2 regions of the Rhizobium sp. BIGb0125 genome follow, and region 2 is predicted to be linked to the other one. Evidence: predicted binding sites of a transcription regulator. Region 2 holds the regulator's gene; the other holds the start of a gene.

The links. The regulator PhoB, encoded in region 2, activates phosphate uptake and scavenging genes when phosphate is short. The targets are predictions, from matches to a motif close to TGTCATNNANCTGTCAT.
Region 1: the regulator PhoB is predicted to act here: its motif matches at 4,932-4,948, upstream of M2418_RS05675 (esterase-like activity of phytase family protein).

Annotation. Positions count from the first base shown of each region.
Region 1 covers NZ_JANUDV010000002.1:341,532-349,301, reverse strand. The annotation lists gene M2418_RS05685 (RNA degradosome polyphosphate kinase) at 1-1,917, shown strand, start outside; gene ppx (exopolyphosphatase) at 1,914-3,434, shown strand; gene M2418_RS05675 (esterase-like activity of phytase family protein) at 3,482-4,843, opposite strand; gene M2418_RS05670 (adenylate/guanylate cyclase domain-containing protein) at 5,009-6,022, opposite strand; gene rnd (ribonuclease D) at 6,312-7,466, opposite strand; gene M2418_RS05660 (MFS transporter) at 7,574-7,770, opposite strand, start outside.
Region 2 covers NZ_JANUDV010000005.1:439,340-447,109, reverse strand. The annotation lists gene pstA (phosphate ABC transporter permease PstA) at 1-1,298, shown strand, start outside; gene pstB (phosphate ABC transporter ATP-binding protein PstB) at 1,315-2,130, shown strand; gene phoU (phosphate signaling complex protein PhoU) at 2,233-2,952, shown strand; gene phoB (phosphate regulon transcriptional regulator PhoB) at 2,983-3,666, shown strand; tRNA gene M2418_RS16475 (tRNA-Leu) at 3,998-4,084, opposite strand; gene M2418_RS16470 (ABC transporter substrate-binding protein) at 4,630-6,228, shown strand; gene M2418_RS16465 (ABC transporter permease subunit) at 6,372-7,376, shown strand; gene M2418_RS16460 (ABC transporter permease subunit) at 7,392-7,770, shown strand, end outside.

The DNA.
Region 1 (7,770 bases), on a different contig from region 2:
ACACCAGCTGAACAGCTCGAAGACATCCTGAAAGAAATCGACAACCTGCAGATGGAGCAGCAGGCGTCGCTTGCTGTTCTGCAGCAGTATCTTGCCAAGGAAGATATCTACATCGTGCGCCCTGCCGCACTGGCTGATGAGGATCGCCTCTGGCTTGAGACAGAGTTCGAGGAAAGAATCTTTGCGGTTCTGACGCCTCTTTGCATCGACCCTGCGCACCCGTTCCCGTTCATTCCGAACCTTGGTTTCTCCATGGTTCTGCAGCTCGAAAGCCTGCATGGCCGTGAACCGATGACCGGCCTTCTGCGCCTGCCGCCAGCACTCGACCGCTTCATCCGTCTGCCGGATGAAGGTAACACCATTCGCTACATCACGCTGGAAGATGTGGTTGGGCTGTTCATAAACAGGCTTTACCCCGGTTATGCCGTCAAGGGTTTTGGTACCTTCCGCCTGATCCGTGACAGCGATCTTGAAGTTGAAGAAGAAGCCGAAGATCTGGTTCGCTATTTCGAAAGCGCTCTGAAGCGCCGTCGTCGCGGCTCGGTTATCCGTATCGAGACCGACAGCGAAATGCCGCAATACCTGCGTCAGTTCGTGGTCCACGAACTCGGTGTGCCGGAAAATCGCGTCGCCGTTCTGCCCGGCCTTCTGGCGTTGAATACGATTTCCGAAATCGTCAAGGCACCGCGCGACGAGCTGAAGTTCGAGGCTTACAATGCCCGCTTCCCGGAGCGTGTGCGTGAACATGCCGGTGATTGCCTGGCCGCGATCCGCGAAAAGGACATGGTTGTTCACCACCCCTACGAATCCTTCGACGTCGTGGCGCAGTTCCTGTTGCAGGCCGCCCGCGACCCGGATGTTCTGGCTATCAAGCAGACACTGTACCGTACCTCCAACGACAGCCCGATCGTTCGTGCTCTGATCGATGCGGCCGAAGCCGGCAAGTCGGTGACGGCGCTTGTCGAATTGAAGGCGCGCTTCGATGAAGAAGCAAACATCCGTTGGGCGCGCGATCTTGAGCGCGCTGGCGTTCAGGTGGTGTTTGGCTTTATCGAACTGAAAACGCATGCCAAGATGTCGATGGTCGTTCGCCGTGAAGACGGCAAGCTGCGCACCTATTGCCACCTTGGAACGGGCAACTACCACCCGATTACCGCCAAAATCTACACCGATCTTTCCTTCTTCACCTGCAACCCGAAGATCGCCCACGACATGGCGAATATCTTCAACTTCATCACCGGGTATGGTGAGCCGGAAGAGGGCATGAAGCTGGCGGTTTCGCCCTACACGTTGCGCCCACGCATCATCAAGCACATCAATGATGAAATCCAGCACGCCAAGAATGGCGCGCCGGCCGCCATCTGGATGAAGATGAATTCGCTCGTTGATCCTGAAATCATTGATGCGCTTTACCGTGCAAGTGAAGCAGGCGTTGAAGTTGATCTGGTGATCCGTGGCATCTGCTGCCTGCGTCCGCAGGTTGCCGGCCTTTCGGAAAACATCCGCGTCAAATCGATCGTTGGACGCTTCCTGGAACACAGCCGCATCTTCTGCTTCGGCAACGGGTATGGCCTGCCTTCGGAAAAGGCGCTCGTCTATATCGGCTCCGCCGATATGATGCCGCGCAATCTTGACAGACGTGTTGAAACGCTGGTGCCGTTGGTTAACCCAACGGTGCATGAGCAAGTTCTTTCACAGATCATGCTGGGTAACCTGATTGACAACCAGCAAAGCTACGAGATACTTGCCGACGGAACGTCTAGGCGCATTGAGGTGCGCAAGGGCGAGGAACCGTTCAACGCGCAGCACTACTTCATGACCAATCCCAGCCTTTCCGGACGTGGTGAAGCCTTGAAATCCAGTGCGCCAAAACTGATTGCGGGTCTTATCTCGGCTCGCAAGAAACAGGCTGAATGACAAGATCAGAAGCACAGGGGCGGCTTACCGGCATCGCCCCCGTTTCCGTCATCGATATTGGTTCGAACTCTGTTCGTCTCGTCGTTTATGAAGGGTTGTCCCGTGCACCGGCAGTACTTTTTAACGAAAAAGTACTGTGCGGTCTGGGTAAGGGGCTGGCGCTTACCGGTCGTATGGACGACGAAGGGGTAAACCGCGCGCTCGCGTCGCTGCGTCGTTTCCGTGCGTTGTCAGAACAGGCCCAGGCCCACAAACTCTACGTGCTGGCAACCGCTGCCGCGCGTGAAGCCAGCAACGGACCTGATTTCATCCGTGCTGCCGAAGAAATACTGGACTGCGAGATTGAAGTTCTATCTGGCGAAAAAGAAGCGCTCTATTCGGCATACGGCATCATCAGCGGTTTTTATGACCCCGATGGCATTGCCGGTGACCTTGGCGGCGGTTCGCTTGAACTGATCGATATCAAGGGCAAATCCTGCGGGCAGGGCATTACCTTGCCGCTCGGTGGTATCAGGTTGTCCGAGACATCTGGAAGCTCGCTTGAAAAGGCCGCTACCTTTGCCAAGAAACAGATCAAGACCGCCAAGCTGCTCGCCAAGGGCGAGGGCCGTACCTTCTACGCGGTTGGCGGGACATGGCGCAGTATTGCCAAGCTGCACATGGAAATTCGCCAGTACCCGCTGCACATGATGCAGGGTTACGAAGTGCCGTTGCAGGAAATGCTGGCATTTCTCGATGACGTCATCACGGCCAAGGATTCGAAAGATCCGGCATGGCAGGCGGTCTCAAAAAGCCGCCGTTCGCTTTTGCCCTACGGTGCCATCGCCATGCGTGAAGTGCTGGAAGCGATGAAACCTTCCAAAGTGGTGTTTTCTGCTCAGGGCGTGCGCGAAGGTTATCTCTATTCGCTGCTCAGCGAAGAGGATCAGGATACCGATCCGCTGCTGGTCTCTGCCGATGAGCTTGCCATTCTGCGTGCACGTTCGCCCGAACATGCCCGTGAGCTGGAAGACTGGAGCGGTCGGACTATACCGGTCTTCGGCATTGAGGAAACGGTGGAAGAAAGCCGCTACCGGCGTGCCGCCTGCCTTCTGGCCGATATCAGCTGGCGCGCACATCCGGATTATCGCGGTTTGCAGGCCGTCAACATCATCGCCCACTCCTCCTTTGTTGGCATCAGCCATCCCGGCCGCGCCTATATCGCACTTGCCAACTACTACCGCTTCGAAGGCCTCAATGATGACGGCACGACCAAGCCGTTGACGGCGATTGCCGGTGACCGCCTTTCGGAACTGGCCAAGCTGGTGGGTGGCATGTTGCGTGTGGTCTACTTGTTCTCTGCCTCCATGCCCGGTGTGATTGATCACCTGCGTTTCCGCGTTTCGGAAAACCCGGATGTCGATCTGGAGTTCGTGGTGCCGCATGGCTATTGCGATTTTGCCGGTGAACGGCTTGAAGGCCGTTTGCAGCAGCTGGCAAAACTAACCGGCAAGAAGCTGGCTTTCGTTTTCGAATAAAATCAGAAGCGCTGCCGATATCCCGGCAGCGCTTCTGTTTGTCTTAGTTACTTGGCATCCAGCAGGTCTTTGACCTCAAGCAGAACGAATTCATTGTCGTCTGCCTTGTCGAGTGCACGACCGGCCGAGAAGGGCAGGTTGTTGTCATTGCCAACGATGATGTGTGTCGCGTCAACGCGGTCAACATTCTCGATGGTAACGAACGGCATGTCATAGAAACCTTCGCCGCCACCCTGACGCTTCTTGTTGTCCGGATCGGAAATCTTCAGCAGGTCGATGTAACCGATCTTGCGGGCAGCCTTGCCAACATTGGTATCGTTGAACTCGATTTTGTAGATGCGCTTGACCTTTGACGGAACGGCAAAGCAGTTAGTCTCAGGCTTCTTCGGGTCGGCGCAGGCCTTGTCGGCAGTACCGGCACCATTGTCACGCTCAATAACCAGAGCGGTGGTTTCGTCGAGCATGTTGAAGTCGCCGATCGCTTCGCCACCTTCGGCCAGCGGGTAAAGCCATGTGCGGCCTGTCCAGGACTTCGAGGCAACATCCAGCTCGATGATACGAAGGCCGGTTGCTCCGTCTTCGGTTTTTTCCACCTGGCCATCAGCGGTGTAGAGTGGGCCTTCCAGCATGCCGTACAGCTTGGAGCCGTCCTTGGACATGGCCATGCCTTCATAACCGCCTGAACGCTTCAGGTTGAAAGCAGGCATTTTCTGTGTCGGGTTACCCGGCAGGGTCAGGGTCGGATGGTCAGGCGACTTCACGTCGATCTCGCCAGCCTTGGTGGCGATGACATCGGTCAGCTTGCCGTCACGGGAGAACTTCAGGATATAAGGTCCGAATTCTTCACCAATCCAGAAACCGTCTGCAACAGGCTGGATGGACTCAACGTCAAAATCAGCGCCGGTCAGGTAACGCTTGTCGGAACCTTCCATGACGATTGGGAAGGGAGCCTTTCTGTCCGGGTCGGACAGGAACACGGTTCCAAGCGCATTCACCTTGCCTGCATCCCAATCGAAGGAAAGGTGGTGCAACATCAGCATGGAATCGCTGGAGTTGATCTTCGAACCGAAACCATTGTCGGAAAGGCTCCAGAAGGTGCCATCTTCCATCGCCTTGATGCCGGAAAAACCCTGCATGGCCTGACCGTTGAACGGCATGGAAAGGCCGGTTGGCCGCACGCCGTCCATGCCCGGAACCGTGTTAAGACCTTCAGCGCGCTTGCGGTCTGCTGTCGTGAACTTGGCAGATGTCTTGAGATGTTCAGGCGCATCTGCCGGTGCTGGGATAATGGTATTGGCAGGCAGAATGGCATGCGAAACGAGCTTGGCAGGGAATTCTTTTTCGGCGGCAATTGCCGAGAAGCCGGAGATCGCAAAAATAGCAACAGAAGTAAGAAGTATTTTGGTCATTAAATTCACCTGTCGGTTTGCACTAAAACTATGCTGTGTCGGGTACGCAGAGTTTGTGAAACTGAAGTGATGGGTGATTGAAGCTTTGGTGAAAGTTTTATGATGGCAACGTTATCATCGCCAAATGATGCGCTTTTAGTAAGCTGCTGGTTCTTTTAATAAAATTTATGACTTCACCAACGAGCAGACACCCAGTGTCTGGCCGCGGCCCTTCACGGCATGTTCGCCCAGATACTCGCTTTTGATGCCCTTTGGCAGCAAAAGGCGGTGAATGAGATCGGACGAGATCAGGATCGGGTGGCCAAGCATCTTGCTGAGGGATTCAAGACGGGCGGTGGTATTCACCGTGTCTCCGAAATAGGTGATCTTGTGATGGTCGACACCGATTTCAGCCGTGATGACAGGACCGCCATGCAGGGCAAAGCGCAACTTTGGCATGACGCCGAAGGTCTTCATCCAGAAGTCCTGCCGTCTTTCGATAGCGACCAGAATGTCGAAGACACATTTGATGCAGGCTGACTTCTTGATGGCATCCTGAAACGGCCATGTGATGATGGCGGCATCGCCGATGTAATCATCAATCGCCCCGTTATGCCGACGCACGGGTGCGGCATAGGTGGCGAAGATCTCGCGTAGGAATTCCTGCGCTTTCATATCGCCATGGGTTTCGGCAAATGTCGTGGAGCCAACAAGGTCGATAAAGATGAAAACGCGCTCTTCGCGCACGGGACGGCGATAACGGCCCAGCAGCAGATCCGTAAAAATGTCGCGGCCGAGCAGTTCTCTCACCCGCATCACGAAGACGATGATGCTGCAAACGATGCCTGTGAAAATCAACGTCTGCGGTTCGGCATGAACCGCGCGTTGCCAGTCGACCTTCAAAATGCCGGTTGCCCAAAGCAATGTTCCTCCCACGGCAAATCCGCAGAAAACCAGAACCGCATAGACGATCAGGCCTATTGCTATGTAGGCCGGCGTTGGCAGGAAACTGATGCGGTGCGAAAGCCGGGGCAGGATGTAGCCGCGCTCAAAGGCAAGAATAGGCGCACAGGCAAAGAGTGCATAGGTCGCGCCGATGAACGGACCGCCACCATATTCCAGAAAGGCATATGCGACGCCGCTGCCGGCAACTGCCAAAAACAGCAGCAGGTAGTCCAGCATTAAAAGGAGCTTTCGCATATGGTTCCGATACTTTCGATGAATTGCAGCCGCCGTCGAGGTCGGCGCGTTGGCTGCCTAGACTGCAACCGAGACTTTAATGTGGAAATCGATTTGCCAAAAGTGACGATTTGGAAAGGTGTTTCAAACGCTTTTTCACTGTTGCCGGATTGCACGTTTGGCGGGCTATCTTGGCCGGTTGGGCAATGACGACAAGACGTTTAACCCGTTTACTGGAAATGGCTCGCGCCTTTAAATCCGGTCTCCTCAGAGGCCGGATGGAAAAAGGGCGACGAGGAGACAGTCGATATTATTCAGTCGGCAGTTCGACCGCTTCAACCTTCTTGCCGGCAAAACGCAAGGCTACACCGCCATTGATGAGCTTCAATGCCACATCACCGAACAGTTCCTTGCGCCAGCCCGAGAGAGCGGCAACCTGGGCCTTTTCACCTTCGGAGGCAATCCTGTCGAGGTCATCGCTGTTGGCGATGATCTTGGCAGCGACGCCGTGCTTGTCTGCCGTCAGTTTCAATAGAACCTTGAGGAGTTCAACGGCGGCTCCTGAGCCTTCCGGCGAGTGGCTGTGACGTGGCGCTTGTGGCATCTCGGTCTTCGGCAGGGCAAGAGCGGCGTTAACGGTTTCGATGATGGCGGTGCCCGACGACGAGCGCTCCCAACCCTTTGGAATGGTGCGCAGGCGCGACAATGCCTCGCTATCCTTGGGCTGTTGCTGGGCAATCTCGAAAATCGCATCGTCTTTCAGAACGCGCGAACGCGGCACATTGCGGCTGCGCGCTTCACGCTCACGCCATGCGGCCACAAATTTGAGAATGGCAAGTTCGGTTGGCTTGCGCAGGCGCGACTTCAGACGCAACCATGCATCGTCAGGATGCAACTCATAGGTATCGCGCGACTCGAGGATGTTCATTTCCTCGGTCAGCCACAGCGAGCGGCCTTCGCGCTCAAGCTTGGCTTTCAGCGCCAGATAGACGTCGCGCAGATGGGTCACGTCGGCCAGCGCATAGTCCAGCTGCTTTTCGGACAGCGGACGACGGCTCCAGTCGGTGAAGCGCGACGACTTGTCGATCTGAACGGATTTGATTTTCTGGACAAGCTGGTCGTAGGAGATCGAGTCGCCGAAACCGCACACCATCGCGGCAACCTGCGTGTCGAAGATCGGGTGTGGAATAAGTCCACCAAGATGGTGGATGATTTCGATGTCCTGGCGGGCGGCATGGAAAACCTTCACCACATCAGGGTTTGCCATCAGTTCGAACAGCGGCGAAAGGTCGATGTCTTTCGCCATCGGGTCGACCAGCACTTCCAGTGTTGGGCTCGCCATTTGAACAAGACACAATTCAGGCCAGAATGTCGTCTCTCGCAGAAATTCCGTATCGATTGTGATGAAGTCCGATTTTGCAAGTTCCTTGCAGGCGTCGGCAAGTGCTGCTGTCGTTTCGATCATGTTCTTCTGGCCAGTACTGTAACGTATGCGTCTTACTTTCCCTTTGAGCACCGTATGTCAATACAAACTCGCCATTTCCCAGCCTTTGAGGGGCTGTTTTCCAGCACTCAGACGGCATCCTTGTCGTTTTTGTCACGACTTTTCGGTGGCTGTGCCGCCAGTTTGCTGAAATAGGCCGAGGTCCGCAAAAGGGCCCGAAAACGCCAGTTACGCTCTTCAACAGGCACGCCTGGACGCATCTGAAGGCGGTAGATGGTGTAGATGATAAACACGACCTGCACCGCGGCCGTATAGATAAATAGAG
Region 2 (7,770 bases):
CCACTCCGTCTGCCAAGGCGTCCACAAACCGTCGCGATATCGGTATCAAGCGTCGTTACGCTGCTGAACGCCGGTTCCGTGCCTATGGTGTCGCTGCGATCTCGTTTGGCTTGATTTTTCTCGCGCTGTTGCTGTGGTCGGTTATTGGCAAGGGCTATACCGCCTTCCAGCAGACGATGATCACGGTGCCTGTCGAGTTCTCCGAACAGGTTATCGACCCGAAAAATGAGCGCGCTCAGGATCCTGCAAAGTTGATGACCGCCAACTACCCGATCCTGGCACGCGACGCCGTTGCCAAGGTTCTGGGTATTGCACCTGACAACCGTGCAGACCTGCGCGCTGTCAATGCCATGATCTCCGATAGCGTGCGCACTCAGCTTCGCGATATCGTGACCAAGGATCCGTCGGTTATCGGTACGACCCGCAACGTGTCGCTGTTGGCGGCGGGTGACATCGACTCTGCTTACAAGGGTCAGATCGACCTGTCGGTGGCCGAAGCCAGCCGCAAGGTAAAAGACAACCAGGTTGGCTGGATGAACCAGCTTGCTGAGGCTGGCCAGTTGGCCAAGCACTTCAACACCGGCATCTTCTTCAATGGCGCATCCAGCCGTCCGGAAGCCTCTGGCGTGGGCGTTGCGCTGATCGGCTCCTTCTACATGATGCTGATCGTTCTGGTGCTGTCGCTGCCAATCGGTGTTGCCGCTTCCATCTATCTGGAAGAGTTTGCTCCGAAGAACCGCTTCACGGACCTCATCGAAGTTAACATCAACAATCTCGCGGCCGTTCCGTCCATTGTGTACGGTCTGCTTGGTCTGTCGGTGTTCATCAACTTCATGGGCTTCCCACGTTCGGCATCGATTGTTGGTGGTCTGGTGCTGACCCTGATGACCCTGCCAACCATCATCATTGCTACCCGTGCGGCGCTCAAGGCAGTGCCGCCATCTATCCGCGCTGCGGCCCTAGGCCTTGGTGCATCGAAAATGCAGACGATCTTCCATCACGTATTGCCTCTGGCCATGCCCGGTATTCTGACCGGCACGATCATTGGTCTTGCACATGCTCTGGGTGAAACCGCACCGCTGCTTCTCATCGGCATGGTGGCCTTCGTTGCCAACTACCCGACCACACCAATGGACCCTGCTACTGCCTTGCCAGTCCAGATCTACATGTGGGCAAATGAAGCAGAACGCGCTTTCGTAGAGCGTACATCGGGAGCAATCATCATATTGCTTCTGTTCCTGATTGTTATGAATGTAGGCGCAATCCTTCTGCGTCGACGTTTCGAACGGCGCTGGTAAAAGGAGCTTGAAGCAGATGAACATGATGTCGGAAGCAGCAGTTGAAAAGGCGCTGGACAAGAAAATGAATGATGTTTCGCTTAAGATGATCGGCAAGGACGTTTCGGTTTATTACGGTGAAAAGCGTGCGCTTTTCGACGTGAACCTCAACGTTCGCGAAAACACCGTAACGGCGCTGATCGGCCCATCGGGTTGTGGTAAGTCCACATTCCTGCGCACATTGAACCGCATGAATGACACCATTGATGGTTGCCGCGTTACCGGCAAGATCACCCTCGATACGGATGATATCTACGATCCGGCCATCGACGTGGTGGAACTGCGTGCCCGCGTCGGCATGGTGTTCCAGAAGCCAAACCCGTTCCCGAAGACGATCTATGAGAACATCTCTTACGGCCCACGTATTCACGGCCTGGCAAAGTCGCGTGCGGACATGGACCAGATTGTTGAATCCAGCCTTCACAAAGCCGGTCTCTGGAACGAAGTAAAGGATCGCCTGCATGAATCTGGTACCGGTCTTTCCGGTGGTCAGCAGCAGCGCCTCTGCATCGCCCGTGCGGTTGCCGTTAGCCCGGAAGTCATCCTGATGGATGAGCCTTGCTCGGCTCTGGATCCGATTGCAACGGCACGTGTGGAAGAACTGATCCACGAACTGCGCACCAACTACACGATCGTCATCGTGACGCACTCGATGCAGCAGGCAGCTCGCGTTTCGCAGCGCACGGCGATGTTCCACCTCGGCCATCTTGTCGAAGAAAACGACACTGACAAGATGTTCACCAATCCAGACGACCAGCGCACGCAGGATTACATCATGGGACGCTTCGGCTAATCTTGGAGTAATCGCCCGCTGTTAACGTGAAAGAATTGTGCCGGAGCGACTTGGAGCCATTTAGCTTCGTCTCGCGTCCTTGCAGAAGCCGGAGACTTTGAAATGACATCGACACATTCGCATATCTTGTCTGCTTATGACGATGAGCTGAAATTCCTGACACGCCGCATCTCTGAGATGGGTGGTCTTGCAGAACAAATGTGCGCGGATGCAGTTCGCGCATTGGTCAACTCCGATGCGGCTTTGGCCCAGAAGGTCATTTCAGAAGACGTCGTACTTGACCACGCGGAACGCGAAATTGGTGACAAGGCAATTGTGACCATTGCCAAGCGTCAGCCAATGGCGGCCGACCTGCGCGAAATCATCGGTTCCCTGCGTATTGCAAGCGACCTGGAGCGCGTTGGCGACCTTGGCAAGAACACTGCCAAGCGCGTAATCGCTGTTCAGGGCACGGGCGTACCACGCAAGCTGGCACGCGGCTTGGAGCACCTGTCCGAGCTGGCACTGGTTCAGCTCAAGGAAGTGCTTGATGTTTACGCAACGCGTTCTGCCGAGAAGGCCAATGCCATCCGTGAGCGTGATGAAGAAATCGACGCTATGTATACCTCGCTGTTCCGCGAACTGCTGACATACATGATGGAAGATCCGCGCAACATCACCACCTGCACGCATTTGCTGTTCTGCGCCAAGAACATCGAACGTATCGGTGACCACGCAACCAATATCGCCGAAACCATCTATTACATGGCAACAGGCAGCCAGCTTGAAGGTGATCGTCCGAAGGACGACAGCTCCAACACGCTCGGTGCTGTAACCGAATAATAGATAGACGGACTTGAGCGGAGTACAGCCATGTTGCCGAAGATCGCAGTCGTAGAAGATGAAGAAGCCCTGAGCGTTCTGCTGCGTTACAATCTAGAAGCCGAAGGCTACGAAGTCGACACGATCACCCGTGGAGACGAAGCAGAAATTCGTTTGCAGGAACGGGTTCCTGACCTTCTGTTGCTGGACTGGATGCTGCCGGGTGTTTCCGGCATCGAACTGTGCCGGCGCCTCAGAATGCGGCCTGAAACAGAACGCCTGCCGATTATCATGCTGACGGCGCGTGGTGAAGAAAGTGAACGCGTTCGCGGTCTCGCCACCGGAGCGGATGACTATGTCGTCAAGCCGTTCTCCACGCCAGAATTGATGGCACGTGTGAAAGCCATGCTGCGCCGTGCGAAGCCCGAGGTGCTGTCTTCGGTGCTGAAATGCGGTGATATCGAGCTTGATCGTGAAACGCACCGCGTTCACCGTAAAAGCCGTGAAGTGCGCCTTGGGCCAACCGAGTTCCGCCTGCTGGAGTTCCTGATGTCCTCACCGGGACGCGTGTTCTCACGTTCGCAGCTGCTCGACGGTGTCTGGGGGCATGATATCTACGTCGACGAGCGTACTGTCGACGTGCATGTCGGACGTCTGCGCAAGGCGCTAAACTTCTCCAATATGCAGGATGTCATTCGCACAGTTCGTGGTGCGGGTTATTCGATGGAAGCCTGATCCGGCTTTTCATCATATAAAAACATCAAAGGCGCGGCTCATAGTCGCGCTTTTTGTTTTTGGGAGAGCTTTCACTACCCATGAGCTTGCAACTCATCGCTGCTACCGTCCTTCGATATGAGGACTTGGCATCCCCGCTTTGGGGCAAAATTGGCCTGAAAACTTGCGGTTTCAGACACGCCCAATCCGACGAGTAAAACTGCGTGCTCGAACTGGTCGAAATCTATCATTTTCGGACAGGCTGTGAGGAGTAATTAAGGCCCTAAACGCAAAAAAGCTCCGGAGACCGGAGCTTTTTTGCAGGCTGATTTAGATAACTAAATCAAGAAATTGGTGCCCAGAAGAGGACTCGAACCTCCACACCCTTGCGAGTACCAGCACCTGAAGCTGGCGCGTCTACCAATTCCGCCATCTGGGCGACGGAGAGCGATGTACGGCGAGCAGCGCTCTATGTCAACGGACTTTTTTATTTTTTATGACAAATTGTTTTCAGTCATACAGATTGGCGATTCAACTAATTGAAAATAAATAGTATTTTTACGTGAAATTTTCCGCGCATGGTTTTGCACAGCCTCTAAGCCCTTGTTTTATGCGGATTCTGCGTTTTGTCTGATTTGCCAAGGTGCTGGTTTTGCGTGGCACCAATTCCGTCACATATCAGAGCCTTAAAATCAGGCTGGCCTGTATCGATACAGGAATCTCTGGTTGTGACAGAATAAATCATATCTTTACGTAATAAGGGGGCTTCCGCCTTTGCCTCTCGTGATGCTAAGACAGCTTTTCGGTTAAAGCGCCCGTTATTTTGGCAATGGGGGCAGCGAGGCTGGAACAGCAAAACGGAAACTGCCTTGTGAAGCTCTTCCCGTGTTGTGGCTCCGGCATCGGAACAGACTGAAATTACGATAATGACTCAACCATTCCCGCCTGTTGGCACAAGCGGGAACATAAAAGTGGGAGCTATACATGAATTCCAAAATTGGCCTCATTGCGGCAGCATTGCTGTCTGCAACATGCTTCGCCAATGTAGCAAGCGCGAAAACCTTCGTTTATTGCTCCGAAGGTTCTCCAGAAGGTTTTGACCCGGGCCTCTACACCGCCGGCACCACCTTTGACGCCGCTGCGCACACTGTTTACAGCCGCCTGCTCGAATTCGAGCCCGGCACAACCAAGCCAGTTGCTGGTCTCGCTGAAAGCTGGGAAGTTTCGGAAGACGGCACGGTTTACACCTTCAAGCTGCGTCCGGGCGTAAAGTTCCAGACCACAGACTTCTTCACGCCAAGCCGTGAACTGAACGCCGATGACGTTGTTTTCTCCATCGAGCGCCAGATCAAGACCGACAACCCATGGCACCAGTATGTACCTGGTACGTCCTGGGAATATGCTGCCGGCATGGGCTTCCCGGAGTTGATCAAGTCCGTTGAAAAAGTCGACGACATGACGGTCAAGATCACCCTCAACCGTCCTGAAGCACCTTTCCTGGCAAACCTTGCGATGCCATTCGCTTCGATCGTTTCGAAGGAATACACCGACAAGCTCGCTGCTGACGGCACCAAGGAACAGCTGAACCAGAAGCCTGTTGGCACCGGTCCGTTCGCATTCGTCGGTTACCAGCAGGATGCCGTTATCCGTTACAAGGCTAACAAGGAATACTGGGGCGGCGCGCCTAAGGTAGACGATCTCGTATTCGCGATCACCACCGACGCTGCTGTTCGTTACCAGAAGCTCAAGGCTGGCGAATGCCACCTGATGCCGTTCCCGAACGCTGCTGACGTACAGTCCATGAAGGCTGATCCAAACCTGCAGGTTATGGAACAGGAAGGCCTGAACGTTGCTTATCTCGCCTACAACACAACGCAGGCTCCGTTCGACAAGGTCGAAGTCCGCAAGGCGCTCAACAAGGCTATCAACAAGCCAGCTATCGTTGACGCAGTGTTCCAGGGCATGGCAACGCCTGCCAAGAACCCGATCCCACCGACAATGTGGTCTTACAACGACAAGATCGAAGATGATTCTTACGATCTCGACGCTGCCAAGAAGATGCTTGAAGAAGCAGGCGTGAAGGACCTCTCCATGAAGGTCTGGGCAATGCCGGTTTCGCGTCCTTACATGCTCAACGCACGTCGCGCTGCTGAAGTTATCCAGGATGACTTCGCAAAGATCGGCGTAAAGGTTGAGATCGTATCCTACGAATGGGCCGAATACCTCGACCGTTCGAAGGCTAAGGACCGTGACGGCGCTGTATTCCTCGGCTGGACCGGCGACAATGGCGATCCGGACAACTTCCTCGACACACTTCTCGGCTGCGAAGCTGTTGGCGGTAACAACCGTGCGCAGTGGTGCAACAAGGAGTTCAACGATCTGGTGAAGAAGGCCAAGGTTACGACCGATCAGGCTGAGCGCACCAAGCTCTATGAAGAAGCTCAGGTTATCTTCAAGAAGGAAGCTCCTTGGGCAACCATCGACCACTCCCTGTCCATCGTTCCTATGCGTAAGGAAGTCAGCGGCTTCGTTCAGAGCCCGCTGGGTGACTTCACATTCGAAAATGTGGACATCGCTGAGTAAGCTGTCATCGTTAAGCGTGCCGCGTGCCTTTTAATAAAGGCGCGCGGCATTTGCTTTGTGCAGTTCCGACAAATTAAGATGTAGGCAAAATCGCCACACCTACCAACGAACAGGTTCCTGAAGGAACAGATCGAAGGTCTACTATGATTGGCTTCCTTGTACGGCGCATAGCTGTGCTCATCCCGACATTCATCGGGGTTTCTATTGTTGCATTTTTGTTCATTCGCTTGCTTCCGGGTGACCCGGTTGCCCTGCTGTCGGGTGAACGCGTCATGTCGCCAGAGCGCCACGCACAGATCAGTGCTGCGCTCGGCATGGATCGCCCGCTGGTCATCCAGTATCTGGATTACCTTGGCGGCGTTCTCACGGGCGATTTCGGCACATCCATTGTGTCCAAGTCGCCTATTCTCGGCCAGTTTCTCGCACTGTTCCCGGCGACGGTTGAACTTTCCTTCTGTGCGATCGTGCTGGCTATCGCTATCGGTATTCCGGCCGGCATCATTGCCGCCATCAAACGTGGTTCGATCTTCGATCAGGGCCTGATGGGCGTTGCACTTGTTGGTTACTCCATGCCGATTTTCTGGTGGGGTCTTCTGCTGATCATCCTGTTCTCTGGTATCCTGCAATGGACACCGGTGTCAGGACGCATCTCGCTGATGTTCTTCTTCCCGCCAGTCACCGGCTTCATGCTGATCGACTCGCTGCTGTCGGGCCAGAAGGGCGCATTTGCGTCGGCTCTCAGCCACCTAGCGCTGCCATCCATCGTTTTGGCCACCATTCCGCTGGCTGTTATCGCCCGCCAGACACGTTCGGCCATGCTGGAAGTGCTGTCGGAGGATTACGTCCGTACCGCACGCGCCAAGGGCCTGTCGCCCTTCCGCGTTATCGGCATTCACTCGCTTCGTAACGCCATGATCCCTGTCATCACCACCATCGGCCTTCAGGTCGGCGTGATGTTGGCTGGCGCTATCCTCACCGAGACGATCTTCTCCTGGCCGGGCATCGGCAAATGGATGGTCGATTCGGTCTTCCGCCGTGACTACCCTGTCATTCAGGGTGGTTTGTTGTTGATTGCGGGCATCATTATGATCGTCAACCTTATCGTTGATGTTCTGTATGGCCTTATCAATCCACGTATCCGGCACTAAGAAGGAGAAATTCCCATGGCCGATACCGCCATTTCCAAATCCGCAGAGCCGGTTTCCGCCTCTGCGATGCGTCGCCAGATGCTCAAGGAGTTCTGGTTCTATTTTTCTGAAAACAAGGGTGCCGTCATTGGTCTCTATGTTTTCATTGCTCTGGTTATCGTTGCTGTTTTCGCACCGATCATCGCACCACATTCGCCGTTTCAGCAGTATCGTGATGCTATTCTTGTTCCACCGTCATGGATGGAAGGCGGACGCCTCACATATCTTCTCGGCACAGATCCGGTTGGCCGCGATATTCTGTCCCGCCTGATCTACGGTGCGCAGTATTCGCTGTTCATTGGTGTATTCGTCACCACGTTGTCGCTCACCAGCGGTATCGTGATCGGTGTCATCG